2 regions of the Erwinia amylovora genome follow, and region 1 is predicted to be linked to the other one. Evidence: predicted binding sites of a transcription regulator. Region 1 holds the regulator's gene; the other holds the start of a gene.
What was found. Region 1 encodes Fur, which represses iron uptake genes when iron is present. Its sites were predicted from a motif close to ATAATAATGAGAACNACTATCAA; they were not measured.

Region 1 (7,816 bases):
CAAAAGTCGGAATATGCCGTAAAAAAGCCCATGACCGCTATCTGGTTAACGGCAGAAATTGTGGAATTCATGATACCCTAAGCCCCCGTCTCATTAGAAAGAACTTCGCTATGAATTTGAATTTCCGCGTGCAATCTGAACAATCTGTGAGCAACGATCTGCCGCTGGTGCTGATCCACGGCCTGTTTGGCAGCATGGATAATCTGGGCGTGCTGGCGCGTGGTTTGAAGGACGAGCGCCACCTTATCCAGCTTGATATGCGAAATCATGGCGCTTCCGGGCGAGCAACCGAGATGGCTTATCCGCTAATGGCCCAGGATATCCTTGATACGCTCGACGGCCTGCAGGTTGAACGTTTCGATGTGGTCGGCCATTCGATGGGCGGTAAAATCGCCATGGCGTTGGCAGCGCTGGCTCCCGAACGCGTGGCGGGCATCGTCGCCATTGATATTGCGCCCGTCGCCTACCGCACCCGTCATCACGATCGGATATTTGATGCCCTGCGCGCGGTGACGGCAGCCGGTATCACCCGGCGTGGTGATGCAGCAGTACTGATGCGTGACATTCTCGCAGAAGAAGAAGGCGTTATTCAGTTTCTCCTTAAATCCTTTCATGACGGAGAATGGCGCTTCAACGTGCCGGCGCTTTGGCAAAACTACGACCGCATTATCGGCTGGCAACCGCAGCCTGCATGGCCCCATCCGGTGCTGTTTATTCGTGGCGAACTGTCGCCTTATCTGGCCGATGAGTATCGTGACGAGCTGCTGGCGCAGTTCCCACAGGCGCGTGCACATGTGATAGCCGGGGCCGGGCATTGGGTTCATGCGGAAAAACCTGATGCCGTATTGCGCGCAATACGCCGCTTTTTTGCGCTGTAAAAACAATTATTTCACGCTGCGGTGAAATAATTGTCGTCACCAGTTTCGCTGGGTTATGATGACGCGCTAAAAATTTTGCCGCTGCTATTTTTCAGGCGGCAACACGGACCTATTCATCAGAAATCCAGCCTTTCAGTATCACGATCCTATGGCAAAAGAGAACACTGACCGCACCACGCTCGATCTGTTTGCAGATGAACGTCGCCCGGGACGACCCAAAACGAATCCGCTGACGCGAGATCAGCAACTGCGTATTAATAAACGCAATCAGCTCAAACGCGATAAAGTGCGCGGGCTGAAGCGTGTCGAACTGAAAATGAACAGCGACGCGGTCGAGGTACTTAATCAGCTGGCTGAAGAACGTAATATGAGTCGCAGCGAACTGATCGAAGAAATGCTGCTTGAGCAGCTGCAACGCCATCAGAGCTGAACGGTAGCGGACTTAGCACTCAGCAACAAATGTCGCGATATTACACATTTATCCGCTTACGGCAGTCTGATATCATTACAGCTAGCTGCTTATCATACGGCAGTCTCCATATCATTAAGATTCAAGAGGTTATTAAGCTCATGGCACTTGTCGGCATTTTCTTTGGCAGCGACACAGGTAATACAGAAAATATTGCAAAGATGATCCAGAAACAGCTGGGTAAAGATGTTGCAGAAGTTCATGATATTGCCAAATGCAGCAAAGAAGATCTTGAAGCCTTTGATATTTTGCTGCTGGGCATTCCCACCTGGTACTACGGCGAAGCCCAGTGCGACTGGGATGACTTCTTCCCAACGCTTGCCGAGATCGACTTTAACGGTAAGCTGGTTGCCCTGTTCGGCTGTGGCGATCAGGAAGATTATTCTGAATACTTCTGTGATGCACTGGGAACCATCCGCGATATCATCGAGCCTAACGGTGCGGTGATCGTCGGTCACTGGTCTACCGAGGGTTATACGTATGAAGCCTCAAAAGGTCTCGCGGACGATAACCATTTCCTCGGCCTTGCCATTGATGAGGACAGGCAACCCGAACTCACCAACCAACGCGTTGATAAATGGGTAAAACAGATTTTCGATGAGCTTCAGCTGAAAGAAATCATTGAGGCCTGAACTGAGCAACCTGGCGTGACAGTCATCCCGCGCTAAGTCAATGGTTTTAGCGATACAAGTAATAGATAGATGTTTGTACCTTTTACCTGCAAAACGGTACAATAACCCCATCGGTTATCGGCTCTCTAAGCGCCCTTCGCCTTTCTGACGACCATGGTCGGTCAAAGGCGATCGGATGTGGTAGATCGAAATGTTAACATTGCACCACCCGGGCGCTAAATTCCCTGGCTGTTAAGAGTGTTGTTTTTGCCTCCAGCTGCGGTTTACGGTCCCCCTTTGGTTTTCATTTCGACGTATCAGTTCTATACTGACCTTCATTGCGCTTTAGCGTCGACCGATGTTCAGGGCCTTACAGCCACTAAGTGACGAGCAAAGTAACAGGACAAAATCCGCATGACTGACAATAACACCGCATTAAAGAAGGCCGGCCTGAAAGTCACGCTTCCCCGACTGAAAATTCTGGAAGTGCTTCAGGAACCCGAAGGCCATCACGTCAGTGCGGAAGACTTGTACAAGCGCCTGATCGACATGGGCGAAGAGATTGGTTTGGCCACGGTTTACCGCGTACTGAACCAGTTCGACGATGCGGGGATCGTTACCCGCCACAACTTTGAAGGCGGAAAATCCGTCTTTGAATTGACGCAGCAGCACCATCACGACCACCTTATCTGCCTTGACTGCGGCAAAGTTATTGAATTCAGAGACGAATCCATTGAGTCCCGTCAGCGTGAAATTGCCACGCGTCACGGCATCAAACTGAGTAACCACAGCCTGTATCTGTATGGTCACTGTGCTCTGGGCGACTGCCGAGAAAATGAGACGCTCCACGACAAATAATCTGCACTTGATAACCGAATATGGCGCGCTGCGGGAAGATGGCAGCGCCCCTGGCCTTCATCAGGGACGGATCAGAAGACGGAACGGTGGCCTCTGCGCCACCGTTTTTTTTCCCTGCTACTGAGCATAAACCGGCAGCCAGCCACCGTAAGAAATGATTGAAACCACCGCATTCATGGCGCCGAATATCAGCACCAGCACCACAGGCAGCATCCCCCCCCTTACCCGCCATGACGGTGTAGCGAAGCGCTGCCGCGCCCGCCAGGCCAGCAGCGCCGGGGTGATCACCGCCCAGATGGTCGCCGCCAGCCCGGCATAGCCAATGGCCAGCAGAAAACCATTGGGCCAGATCAGCGCAGCCGTTAATGGCAGAATAAACGTCAGCACGGTGGTTTTCAGCCGCCCGGTCGCCGAATTATCCAGCCTGAACAAGTCGGCAAGATAATCAAAAAAGCCGAGGCTGACACCAAGAAATGAACAGGCGACGGCGAAATTAGAGAAAATATCCAGCAGCAGATTGAGGTTACGGCTTTGCAGGACGCCTGAAAGGGCTGTAACCATAACATCGATATTCCCTCCCTGCGCGGCAATCTGTTTAAATTCAGGACGCGGGATATTGCCCATCGTGCCAATGATCCAGACAAAATAGATGACCAGCGCCAGCAACGTCCCGTAAACCAGGCAGCGACTGATGCGGCCGCCATCTTTGCCATAAAAGCCAATCAGCCCGGCAATGTTGCCGTGATAGCCAAATGAGGCGAGGCAAAATGGCACCACAATCCACAGATAGCGCAGATAGTGACTTTCACTCGTGCCGCTGTCCATCAGATTGGCGGGCTGGACATGCCATAGCAGCCCGCCAAAGATCATCAGAAATGTCACCACCTTCGCGCCAAGGAAAATAAGCGTCATGCGGCTCACCACCGCAGTACCCAGCCAGATAAACAGCGCGACCAGCAGCGTGAATAGCAGCCCGGCCATGCGCGCCGAAATCCCCACATTCAGTTGATTCAAACTGTGCTGGATAATCGCGCCGCTGGCCGAGATATAGGCGTAGGTCAGAATACCCAACACAAAGACCACCGACAGGCCATTAAACGCATTCCAGCCGCGCCCCAGCAAATCGCGAGTGACGGTGTTGAAACTGGATCCGGCGGGATAGTGCAGGCTGGCCTCAAGATAGAGCAACCCGGATAGCAACATGCAAAACCAGGTGACGAGCAACATCATTGATGACCAGAGAAACCATGCACCGGACATCACAACCGGCAGGGAGAACATGCCGGCACCAATAATGGTACCGCCGATGATTAAAGTCCCCCACAGAGTGGAAGGTAGAGCAGCAGAAGCGGGCACAGCCATAGCAAATCCTTAGCGAAAAACAGAATAAAAACGCCCCCGCCGGGATATTCCACTGGCTAAACGGCATTAACGCCGCATAGTTTACATGCAATCACACCATCGAACTAGTACAGTAATTAGCTGACAACCCTGTTTCTTGGCAATAACGCCAGTGCGGCAGGTTGCAGGCGCCGTCAGTCACCGCCAGACAAATACCCTGGTTTCCTCCTGCTGCTGAAGCTGGGGATAGCGGATGGCCAGTTGCTGGTCAAACTGCGCAATAATGCTGCTGCTGGCCTGTTCGGGTAACACTGACATGAAATGCCTGTAAGTTGGCAGCAGCAATAATCAAACCCCGATAATAACCAGCCTGGCCTAAGCAACGGTCAAAAAAAAGGGCGAATTATCGCCCTTTACATGCATAAAATCAGACTTATTCGCCGTTTTTCGCCCAGGTGTCACGCAGACCAACGGTACGGTTAAACACCAGCTTAGCCGGACTGGAGTAAACACTGTCGGCGCAGAAGTAACCTTCGCGCTCGAACTGGTAAGGGGCAGAGGCCTGCGCCTGCTGCATACCTGGCTCAACAAAACCCTGGCGAATAACCAGTGAGTCCGGGTTGATGGTAGAGAGGAAATCCTCCTCCGCCGCCGGATTAGGCACGTTGAACAAACGGTCGTACAGGCGGAATTCTGCCGGCAACGCGTGCTCTGCTGAAACCCAATGGATCACGCCCTTCACTTTGCGGCCATCGGCAGGGTCTTTGCTCAGGGTATCAATATCGCAAGAGCAGAACAGGCAGGTGATGTTACCCGCTTCATCCTTGGCGATACGTTCAGCTTTGATCACGTAGGCATTACGCAGCCGCACTTCTTTACCCAGAACCAGGCGCTTATAGTGCTTATTCGCTTCTTCACGGAAGTCAGCACGATCGATGTAAATCTCGCGGCTGAACGGCACTTCGCGCGTGCCCATTTCGGGCCTGTTAGGATGATTCGGCATGCTGATCATCTCTTCATGATGCGCCGGCAGATTTTCAATCACCACTTTGACCGCATCCAGTACCGCCATGGCGCGCGGTGCATTTTCATTGAGGTCGTCACGAATGCAGCTTTCCAGCGCCGCCATCTCCACGATATTGTCCTGTTTGGTCACGCCAATGCGGCGGCAGAACTCACGAACAGATTCTGCGCTGTAACCACGGCGGCGCAGACCAGAAACGGTGAGCATGCGCGGATCGTCCCAGCCCTCAACCACTTTCTCTGATACCAGCAGGTTCAGTTTACGCTTGGACATGATCGCGTATTCAAGATTAAGGCGTGAAAACTCATACTGCCGCGGATGCACCGGAATAGTGATGTTGTCGAGCACCCAGTCGTACAGACGACGGTTATCCTGGAACTCCAGAGTACATAGCGAATGCGTAATACCTTCCAGCGCATCGGATATGCAGTGGGTAAAGTCATACATCGGGTAGATGCACCACTTATTACCCGTCTGGTGGTGGTCGGCAAACTTGATACGGTAGATCACCGGATCGCGCAGCACGATAAAACTGGAAGCCATATCGATTTTGGCACGCAGACAGGCGCTGCCTTCAGCGAACTCGCCGTTTCGCATTCTGGCGAACAGCTCAAGGTTCTCTGCCACACTACGGTCGCGGTACGGGCTGTTTTTACCCGCTGATGTCAGGCTGCCACGGTATTCGCGGATCTGTTCTGGTGACAGTTCGTCAACGTAAGCCAGGCCTTTACCGATCAGTTCAACGGCATAATGGTGCAATTGCTCGAAATAGTCAGATGAGTATCGTACTTCCCCACTCCACTGGAAGCCGAGCCACTGCACATCACGTTTGATTGACTCAACGAATTCCAGATCTTCTTTTACCGGGTTGGTGTCGTCGAAACGCAGATTACATTGCCCCTGATAGTCTTGTGCGATACCAAAGTTCAGGCAAATTGATTTGGCATGGCCAATGTGCAGATAGCCGTTAGGCTCAGGCGGAAAGCGCGTATGCACGATATTGTGCTTACCGTTCGCCAGGTCTTCATCAATAATCTGACGAATAAAGTTAGTTGGGCGGGCTTCAGCCTCACTCATCTCAATTTCCTCAATAATGCATGGCATAAATTAGCTATACGCAAAAATAATTCGAGTTGCAGGACAAAAACGCAACGCGCTTTTGAACAGCACTGGTGCTGGCCCGGAAGGGGCGAGGCCCAGACTTATGCCGGGTAACGCGCCAGACTCGCTGATCCCGATAAGCTTACCAGAGTAAGTGATTCGGGTGAATGCGAGCGGCCCACGTAACTGCGGCTTGAAGTATGAAGGGTATATGAAATAACGGAGTATGATCCACAAAGCAGAGTTGTGAAACAACCGTTTGTTGAACGAATAGCATAAAAAAAGGCGGGGAATGTCTCCCCGCCCTGAAACAGTAGTCTTAGCCGCCTGACTTAGCCGTTAATTTCATATAACCGTGTTTCACCGGCAACGACGGTTTCACCCGCCAACAGCGTTAAACCGGCGAAGTCTTCAATATTGCTGACCACGACCGGACTGACCATTGAGCGAGCGTGCGTATTGAGGAAAGCAAGGTCCATTTCCAGTATCGGTTGACCGCCCACCACCTGTGCGCCCTCTTCAACCAGACGGGTAAAGCCTTTACCTTCCAGCGCAACGGTATCCAGCCCCATATGCACCACCACTTCCACCCCTTTATCGGTTTCCAGGCAGAAAGCATGGTTGGTATTGAAGATTTTCACCAGCGTTCCGGCTGCCGGAGCAACAACGGTGCTGCTGGTTGGCTGGATAGCCAGCCCGTCACCGACCGCTTTGCTGGCAAAGGCTTCATCAGGTACCTGTTCGATGGCCACTACGGTTCCGCTGACCGGAGCCACCAGCGTTGCGACAATACCCTTGGCGCTATTCGGTACCGCCTGCGGCGCTGCGGGCGCAGTGCAGGCACTGTTCGTCGCGGCCACCGGCCCCCTGGCGATCAGTTTCTTCATCTCTTCGGCAATCGATTCGGCTTTCGCGCCAACAATCACCTGGATCGTCTGCTTGTTCAGTTTTACTACCCCTGAAGCCCCTAAACGTTTGCAGGCTGCATCATCGACCCGCGCAGCATCTTTAACCGACAGCCGCAGACGGGTGATGCAGGCATCTATCACGTTCAGGTTATCTGAACCGCCAACCGCCCCTATATACTGACGCGAAAGCTGACTCAGTCCTTCTTCTGTATTGCTGTTGCCACCCTGCTGCTCGAAGGCATCTTCACGCCCGGGAGTTTTCAAATTAAACATGCGGATAACTGCGCTGAACAGCGTGAAGTAAATGACAAATGCAACGGCACCCATCACCATCAGCAGCCAGACGTTATGGCTCGCCGCCGGCAGTTTATACATCAATGCATAGTCGATAGCGCCAGCCGAGAACGAGAACCCGGCATGGATGCCCAGCGCGGTTGCTGCAAAGAGACTGATACCGGTCAACAGGGCGTGGATCAGATACAGCGCCGGAGCCAGGAACATGAACAGGAATTCCAGCGGCTCGGTCACCCCGGTCAGAAATGCGGTCACCGCAACGGACAGCAGCATCCCGCCCACCATCGGACGTCGCGCCTTTGGTGCCGCCAGATACATCGCCAGCGCCGCCC
Region 2 (7,816 bases), 650 kb from region 1:
ACACGCCGCTCCCAGACCAGATGATTTAACTCTTCGCGCGAGACTATTTTCCCGGCATTTTCTGCCAGCACTCGTAGCAACTTAAGCTGGTACTCACCTAAACGACGTTGTTCGCCGCTGCTTTGATGGAGCAAAGTACCGGAAGCGAAATCAACGCTCCAGTGATTAATAATACAATCTACAGTCATAGTCGCCGTATATCATCTGATTTAGTGAGTTTTTCAAGGGGTTATCCTGATGCGTTATAATGGCAACAACGATATCTCATCAGAGCAGACATCTGTTTTAACTTAGTAGCAGATTTGCCAGTAACAGTCGGCATTATCTGCGCTGCGCGCACGCTAATTATAAACAGTTACCATTAAAAAATCTGATAATTAATTAGAGTTATAATGTTTTCTGTTTAAGCTAACAGCTTTAAAGCGAATGATTTATGTGATCTACGCCAGATAAAAGGATGACGGGTTAGCAAATAATGGCACAGTGTATTTAACGGTGTTGCAAACCGCTGCCTGCTCTCAGGTAGTTAGCGGCTCCCGGCCTGATGATGTTGTCACGATTGGCCGGGCAGCCATGTCAAACCCTCACCGTCGTTAGCCGTGTGAATTGCGATCCCGACTGATAATTTCTTACTGCTAAATTATGGCCTGAATGCATACCTTCAATTTGACGGACTGGCCTGGCGATAATCTTTCTGCGGATAGCCCGTGCTTAATCTTGAAAGCATACCAAACGGATCTGTTGCCGCATATGAATTGCCATCATTACGTCATCTTCCGCGCTTAGCCTGGCTATCGGCAAGGCTCCCTTAAATGATGATAAAAAGGATGATTGATGCGCTTCCTTATACCACTCCTGACAGCCGTGCTGCTGGTCAGCCCGCTCACCCAGGCCAAAAACGTCGCTGAACTGGCGCAGATCGCGGCGATAGCTAATGAAACCACGGCGGCTGGTAACAGCACGGCTGTTGCAGAGCTGGAAAAAAAGGTGCAAGGCTCGCTGATCGATACCTTAAAAGGAACAAGTGGCACGCTGACTCGCAGCCAGCTGGAGAAGGCGAAGCAGGGCCAGGCGCTGGCGGATAAGGTGTGGTTAACCGCCTCCGGTTACGACTTTGGCAGAAACCAGCAGCAGCAGCAGCAGGCGGATGTCGACCTGCTGGCTGCTTTTAGCCGTCTGCCGGCAACGACTTTACAGCAGAACCTCGCAACGGTGGAGGCTATCAATCTCAATGCAACCAGTGGGCTACGTCAACAGGCGCTGGTGGATGCCGAAGGGGAGAATTATCTCTTTTTCCTCGCCGATGCGCTCGGGCCACGCCTTGGTCAGGCATTTATCCGCGCTTATAGTCAAGGTAAGTTAAACAAAGCCGCAGCGCTGATCAAGGCGAGTGAAGTCAGCACCCGCTACGCGAAACAGCACTTCGGCTACACGCGACCGTTCCTGATCCCTGCTAACACCATCCATCTGGTGCCGGACAGTGCGGTAGTGAAAGATAACCATCCGTACAGCGCCAACGGTGGCTCGTTCCCCAGCGGTCACACCAATACCGGCTATACCGATGCTCTGCTGATTGCCGTGATGGTGCCAGAACGCTTTGTGCCGTTGGTGGATCGCGCAGCACGCTACGGCTACTCGCGCATCGTGCTCGGCGTACACTACCCGCTGGATGTCATGGGTTCACGCATGATGGCGCAGCGTAATGTGGCGTATTACCTCAATGACCCGCAGTACCGCGCCCTGTTCGAAGCGGCGAAGCAGCAGCTACGTACGGCGTTGGAGAAAGAGTGCGGCACGTCGCTGTCCGTCTGCGCGCAGGCACCGCAAAAGGATGATCCCTACGCGGCAGCACCCATGCAGACCTTCTACCGTTTTACGCTGACCTACCATCTGCCGGGCAATCGGGTACAGCCTTCACCCGTGCTGGTGCCGCAAGGGGCTGAAGTGCTGCTGGAAGCCCCGTTACCCCATTTGAGCGCGGCGCAGCGCCGTCAGCTGATGGTGAAGACGGCGCTGGCGGGCGGCTACCCGCTGTCGGGTAATGCTGAACAGAGCTTCTGGCAGCGTCTTAACCTGCACGATGCGGTGGCCGCAGCACAGTAGCCGTTCATCCTTAAGGGCGCACGCTGTCATGATCCGGCGGCGTCACTCTCTCTGCAACCCGGCACTTCCCGCCGATGGATACTTTAAGAAATTTTCTGACACATATTGTCATTGCTTTTTATTCGTCGTAGCATCCCCGTTCAAGCGTGAAACTGATAATAATAATCATTTTCTTTTGCGGGGTTAACGATGACGTTCTGGGGTAAAGTATTGATTCTGGCTGGCGGTTTGCTGACGTCAGCCCCTTTGCTGGCAGCACCGTTTGTGGTGGAAGATGTCAGCGGACGTAAAGTCGAGATTAAATCTGCGGTGCAGCGGGTGCTGCTTGGTGAAGGACGGCAGATCTACCTGCTGGCTGCGTTTGATACCGATGCGCCGTTCAAGCGCGTGGTCGGCTGGCGTGACGATTTGCCAAAGGCCGATTTTGACAGCTATCAGATTTATGCCAAGAAATACCCGTCTGTTGCCGCCCTGCCGACCTTTGGCGGAGCGAAGGATGGCACATTTAACGTCGAACAGGCACTGACGCTGAAGCCCGACCTGGTGCTGATGAATCTTGAATCTAAAGCCGCCACCGATGAGTCCGGACTGACCGAAAAACTGAGCAAATTGGGCATTCCGGTGGTGTTTATCGACTTCCGTGAAAAACCCTTTGAAAACGCTGAAAAGAGTATTCGCATCATGGGGCAACTGGTGGGCAAATCAGCGCGTGCTGAAGAGATCATCGCTTTCCGTCAACGGCAGATCGACATCGTCACCGACCGGTTGAAAAATTTCCAGGGCCAGCGGCCGAAAGTGATTCTGGATCGCGCGGGCGGCTATACGGAAGAGTGCTGCATGTCATTTGGTGATGAGAACTTTGGCCGTATGGTGGCAGTCGCCGGAGGTATTAACATCGCCAAAGGGCTGATTCCCGGCACTTTCGGTATGCTTAACCCGGAACAAATTATTGCCGCGCGCCCGGATGTGGTGGTGGTCACCGGCGCTAACTGGAAAAACTACAATACCGCAGGCGGCTGGGTTGGCGTCGGGCCGGGGGCGGATTTAACAGTAGCCCGCCAGCGGTTAAGCGCGCTAATGAAGCGCCCGGCGTTCCGTACTCTGCCGGTTGCTACCAATGGTAATGCGCATGCCATCTGGCATCAGTTCTACGACAGCCCGTATCAGTTCGTCGCTATTCAGGCGTTGGCGAAATGGCTGCATCCGGAGCTGTTTAAAGATATCGATCCGGATGCGACCTTCCGCGAGTTTTACCAGCGTTTTCTGCCGATTGACTATCAGCCAGGCTATTGGGTGACGCTGTCGCCGACGGCGGGGTAAAGCTGACTGCATATTAAAGGGCGGCCGCTGAAACAGCGACCGCCCTTTTTCAGGTTTACGGGTGACAGGCTGACTGAACCTGAAGGGTTATGCCTGGTGAGAATGTGCGCCGGGTTCGCTCATTTTCTTCAAATCTTTATCAACGAAGAATAGCGCCTGACCGCTGTTACCCACCAGCGCCAGTTTATCCAGCACAGATTTAAACAGCTTCTCCTCTTCATGCTGCTCGGCGACATACCACTGCAGGAAGTTAAACGTTGAGTAATCCTGAGTGGTCATAGCGGAATGCGCCAGCTCATTGATTTTGAGAGTAATCAGCTGTTCATGCTGATATGCCTGCTCCAGCACTTCGTTCAAAGAATTAAAGGTAACCGGGGGGGCATCAATGGTGCCCAGCACCGGCATCGCGCCGGTATCGCTCAGGTAGTTAAACAGACGCTGCATATGCTGCATCTCTTCTGCCGAGTGCTCGCGCAGAAAAGCGGCAGCGCCTTCAAAACCTTTGTCATTGCACCACGCACTCATCTGCAGGTACAGGTTGGCAGAATAGAACTCCAGATTCAGCTGATCGTTCAGCTGAGCGGTCATTTCGTAAGTCAGCATGATGACTCCTTTACCCATATTGGGCGAGATTAAACAGGCGATTTCATTGCATTATGCACCTGTTCAGCTTAAATAAAAACGCTTAATTATAGCTATGGCTAATTTAATATTCACGTCATGGCTATGTGTGGTAATTGATAATCATTCCATCATTAAAACTCTCTGATTCACGTTTTTAAATAAGTTTGATAACCATTCTTATTCAGGGTGAGGCGGCAAAGGACGAAATGAGAATCAATGCGCTTTAACTGTATTTTCAGCCAGAATTATATTTCATCAGGGCGACTTCAGCTATCCATATTCTGCGGCCACACCGGCCGCAGCGCTGGCTTTCCCTGTCCTGTGGAACGCTGTTGCCTTACTGGCGGCTGGCACGCAGCAAAGAAGGAGGCGGCCTGACATGAATAATTGTAGTGAAGCAAATGCCAAAACGCATGATTAAATGCTTTCTCTTATTTCCAACGACTTGCAGGCATCGCACTTGAAATATCAACTACCTCTTTGGTTATAATATTATTTTAATCATGCCGTTACCTCTGAAGGTTAAATTATCCCCCTGCTGGCATTAAAGGCAGAGCGTTTGGCTATTTCAGTCTGCCGGCAAGTTAAACCGGTACCGGCTGTGGTTAAAGAAAAAGGTGACTTGGACTGATAGGGCTATATATCAGCGAGATATCGGGTTGGCCGTGCTGTTTTAACGCGTCATTTCAGATAAGCCAGCATCAACCTGGCCCGGGCGGTTAGAAATTCATCTTTGGGTCAACCACACCTCACGCGCATCGCCAGTCTGATTGGACAGGCTGTTGGCGGCGATTGACAAGATGTAATGCGTCTTGTCGATCGGGTTCTAGATATTAATCTGTAAGGGTAGCGTCTGCTGCAATTTATCTGATAAGCGGTAAACGCATTTGAGCTGCGGAGTGAACTGCCGCAACGGCACGGTCGCACGGTCATGGTGGTGCTGCACGATCTGAGCTCCGCGCTGAACTATGCCGATAAGCTGGTGTTTCTCAAACAGGGGCGACAGGCAGGCATTGTCAGCGAGGCGAAAAACGGGCGTACGAAGTGAATGAAAAGCGTGTTGAACGTTGAGCTACAGACGCCAGTTCACCCGTTGATCGGCGCGCCCTTCTTTATGCCGCTGCGCCGGCGAGACGAGGGGCGGGGGATGAGTTTTCAAACCGTTGCGCTATGTCGTCGTCGCGGCACGCTGGTGAGCATTGCTCTCCTCGCGCGGGTGGCGGTGCCCTGAGCCACCTCGCTGACCATATCAGCATAATAGGGTAATTCTGAATTTTTCGTTACACCCAATCTATTGTCCCCTCGCGAGGAACCACATGGTACTTTCAGCCACTCACCGCCATTCCTCTGGTTCAGTGTGTCAATTGATAAGATTTGGGTGGGGTAACTGGTATTACCCGGCATTCTATCAGGGGAAGATGGCACTGTATCTGGATTACTATTCTCACTAATGGAGTCATACATGTATATGTATTTACCCTTTTTACTAGGCGCAGGCATTGTTTTTAGTATGCTTGCGGGAAAACGAAAGCTGTCTTATCTGTTTTGGTTCGCAGAACTGATTATTATCCTCGCGTGGTTGAAAGTTCATGCCACCACTGCGCTTCTCCTTTCGTTCTAGAGGTCACTATGCAATCGTCTGTTAAAAAAGATTTATCCCGCCCGCTGAATATGATCATGCTTATTCCGGTTATTGTCGCTTTACTTTGCGCATTTTATTTTCAGCTGAGGTATTACGATCTGCCATGCCCGCTTTGTCTGCTGCAACGTGCGGCTTTACTGCTGACAGGAGCGGGCCTGCTTTTTAACCTCTATTTTGGCAACAGAAAGCTGCATTATGGCATGGTCATTTTCGGTGCCTTAGCACTGGCCACCGTCGCCACCCGACATGTTTTCCTGCATATCATGCCCGGTGATACAGGCTATGGATTGCCGTTCCTTGGCATACATTTGTATACATGGAGTTTAATTCTGGCCGTGGCGTTAATCTTTGGCGTGGCAGTGACTTTAATGATCACCCCGGATGCCGCTACACCTTCTGTCGTTAATAAATCTATAACGCAGAAAATTCTTATGATTATTTATGCCTTGATTGTGGTGGCCAATCTGTTGTCAACAGTGCTGCAATGTGGCGGCGGTCAGTGTGATGATAACCCAACTTATTATCAGTTACTGAAATAGTTTGTCACGGGTACAACCTGTTGTAAATATCCATCAGGCCGGGAGTTACGGCCTGCTTAATAAGTAATTTGAGAAAATTAATAATGAAAAAAATTTTTTTTGCCGCTCTGCTGGCAAGTTTTGTGATGCCCACCAGTGGTTTCAGTCAGATTGTTGACTGGGAAAGTTCCGAGGGAGTTCAGCGGTTATCGCAGGCCGCCGTTAAGCAGGATTTCTTTGCGCTGGCTCCGCAATTTGAAGGTCAAAGTAATAAAGTCTATTGCGGGGTTGCATCGGCAACTATCGTACTGAATGCGTTACGCCTGCATGAAAATAAGCCAATTCAACCTGACACCAGCTCTATAGCCACCGAGGACCGTGCCTGGTTCCCGAAAAAGAACGGCTGGCTTCCGTTCTGGAATCGCTATACCCAGAACAGCGTGGTTGCTTACAGCAGCAAACCGCGTATAGAAATTTTCGGCAAACCAGAGGCTGCCGGTGCGCAGTCTGATTACGGCCTGCATCTTGAAGATGAACGCCGGCTGCTGACTAATGCCGGACTCAAGGTTAATGCGGTGACTGTCGATGATATCGCGCAACAGGATAAGATGAAGAATGAGATCATTGCCGCGCTTAAGCAGCCAGATTCTTTTGTCATCGTGAACTTTTTGCGTAGCGCCATCGGACAAAAGGCGACGGGCACTTTTCGCCTTTAGGGGCTTATGACGCTAAATCAGATTCATTCCTGATGATGGACGTATCGAACACGCAACATCCCTGGGTGTGGGTCGACAGCCAAACGCTATTCAAAGGAATGCATACGCTTGATGGCTCACAGTATCGTGGGTATCTGACGGTTGAAGAGTCTGAAAAACTGTAAAAATATTATTTATCATGAGGTTATCGCATCATCGCTAACCTCATTGTGCAAAGTAAAGAGATATCATTTCATGTCATGCAAGTTTGTTTTACGTTTTTTACTGGCGTACGGTGCCATTTCCACCTTTAACGCTCAGGCAGCTTCCGCTCCTGCCGTTGAGGCTCGCCACGGGATGGTTGTTAGCTCACAGGCAATTGCCTCACAGGTTGGGGTAGATATTCTCAAGCAAGGCGGCAATGCCATCGATGCAGCCGTTGCCGTCGGCTATGCTCAGGCAGTGGTTAATCCCTGCTGCGGCAACATTGGCGGCGGAGGATTTATGCTTATCCACCTTGCCGGTGGCAAAGAGACTTTTATCAATTTCCGTGAAACAGCGCCTGCCGCTGCCCGGGCAGATATGTATCTGGATGCTAATAAAAATGTCCGTTCTGACGCCAGCCTGCATGGCTACTCCGCCGTGGCCGTTCCCGGCACGGTGATGGGGCTGGATTATGCACAGACGCATTACGGCAAGCTAAGCCGCCAACAGGTCATGGCCCCGGCAATAAAACTGGCGCAGAAGGGTTTTATATTAACGCGTGCGGATAGCGATATTCTCGATACCACCGTCAGCCGCTTTCGACTGGATGCACAGGCTGCGCGCTGGTTTTTGCGCCCCGATGGCTCGCCGCTCCAGCCCGGCGATCGCCTGAAACAACCTGAACTTGCGGTGACCTTAAGCCATATTTC

Region 2: a site for Fur is predicted at 4,206-4,228, ahead of ftnA (non-heme ferritin). Genes of this name have one in related genera too.

What each region holds. Positions count from the first base shown of each region.
Region 1 covers NZ_CP066796.1:1,212,906-1,220,721, reverse strand. The annotation lists gene ybfF (esterase) at 111-878, shown strand; gene ybfE (LexA regulated protein) at 1,027-1,308, shown strand; gene fldA (flavodoxin FldA) at 1,449-1,979, shown strand; gene fur (ferric iron uptake transcriptional regulator) at 2,373-2,816, shown strand; gene mtr (tryptophan permease) at 2,934-4,178, opposite strand; gene glnS (glutamine--tRNA ligase) at 4,591-6,258, opposite strand; gene nagE (PTS N-acetyl glucosamine transporter subunit IIABC) at 6,615-7,816, opposite strand, start outside.
Region 2 covers NZ_CP066796.1:566,796-574,611, forward strand. The annotation lists gene JGC47_RS02555 (transcriptional regulator) at 1-188, opposite strand, end outside; gene JGC47_RS02560 (acid phosphatase) at 835-2,103, shown strand; gene JGC47_RS02565 (ABC transporter substrate-binding protein) at 2,293-3,423, shown strand; gene ftnA (non-heme ferritin) at 3,511-4,026, opposite strand; partial or broken gene JGC47_RS17935 (cobalamin/Fe(3+)-siderophore ABC transporter ATP-binding protein) at 4,958-5,069, shown strand; gene JGC47_RS02575 (hypothetical protein) at 5,096-5,278, shown strand; gene JGC47_RS17490 (DUF5993 family protein) at 5,558-5,668, shown strand; gene JGC47_RS02580 (disulfide bond formation protein B) at 5,677-6,228, shown strand; partial or broken gene JGC47_RS02585 (phytochelatin synthase family protein) at 6,312-7,087, shown strand; gene ggt (gamma-glutamyltransferase) at 7,158-7,816, shown strand, end outside.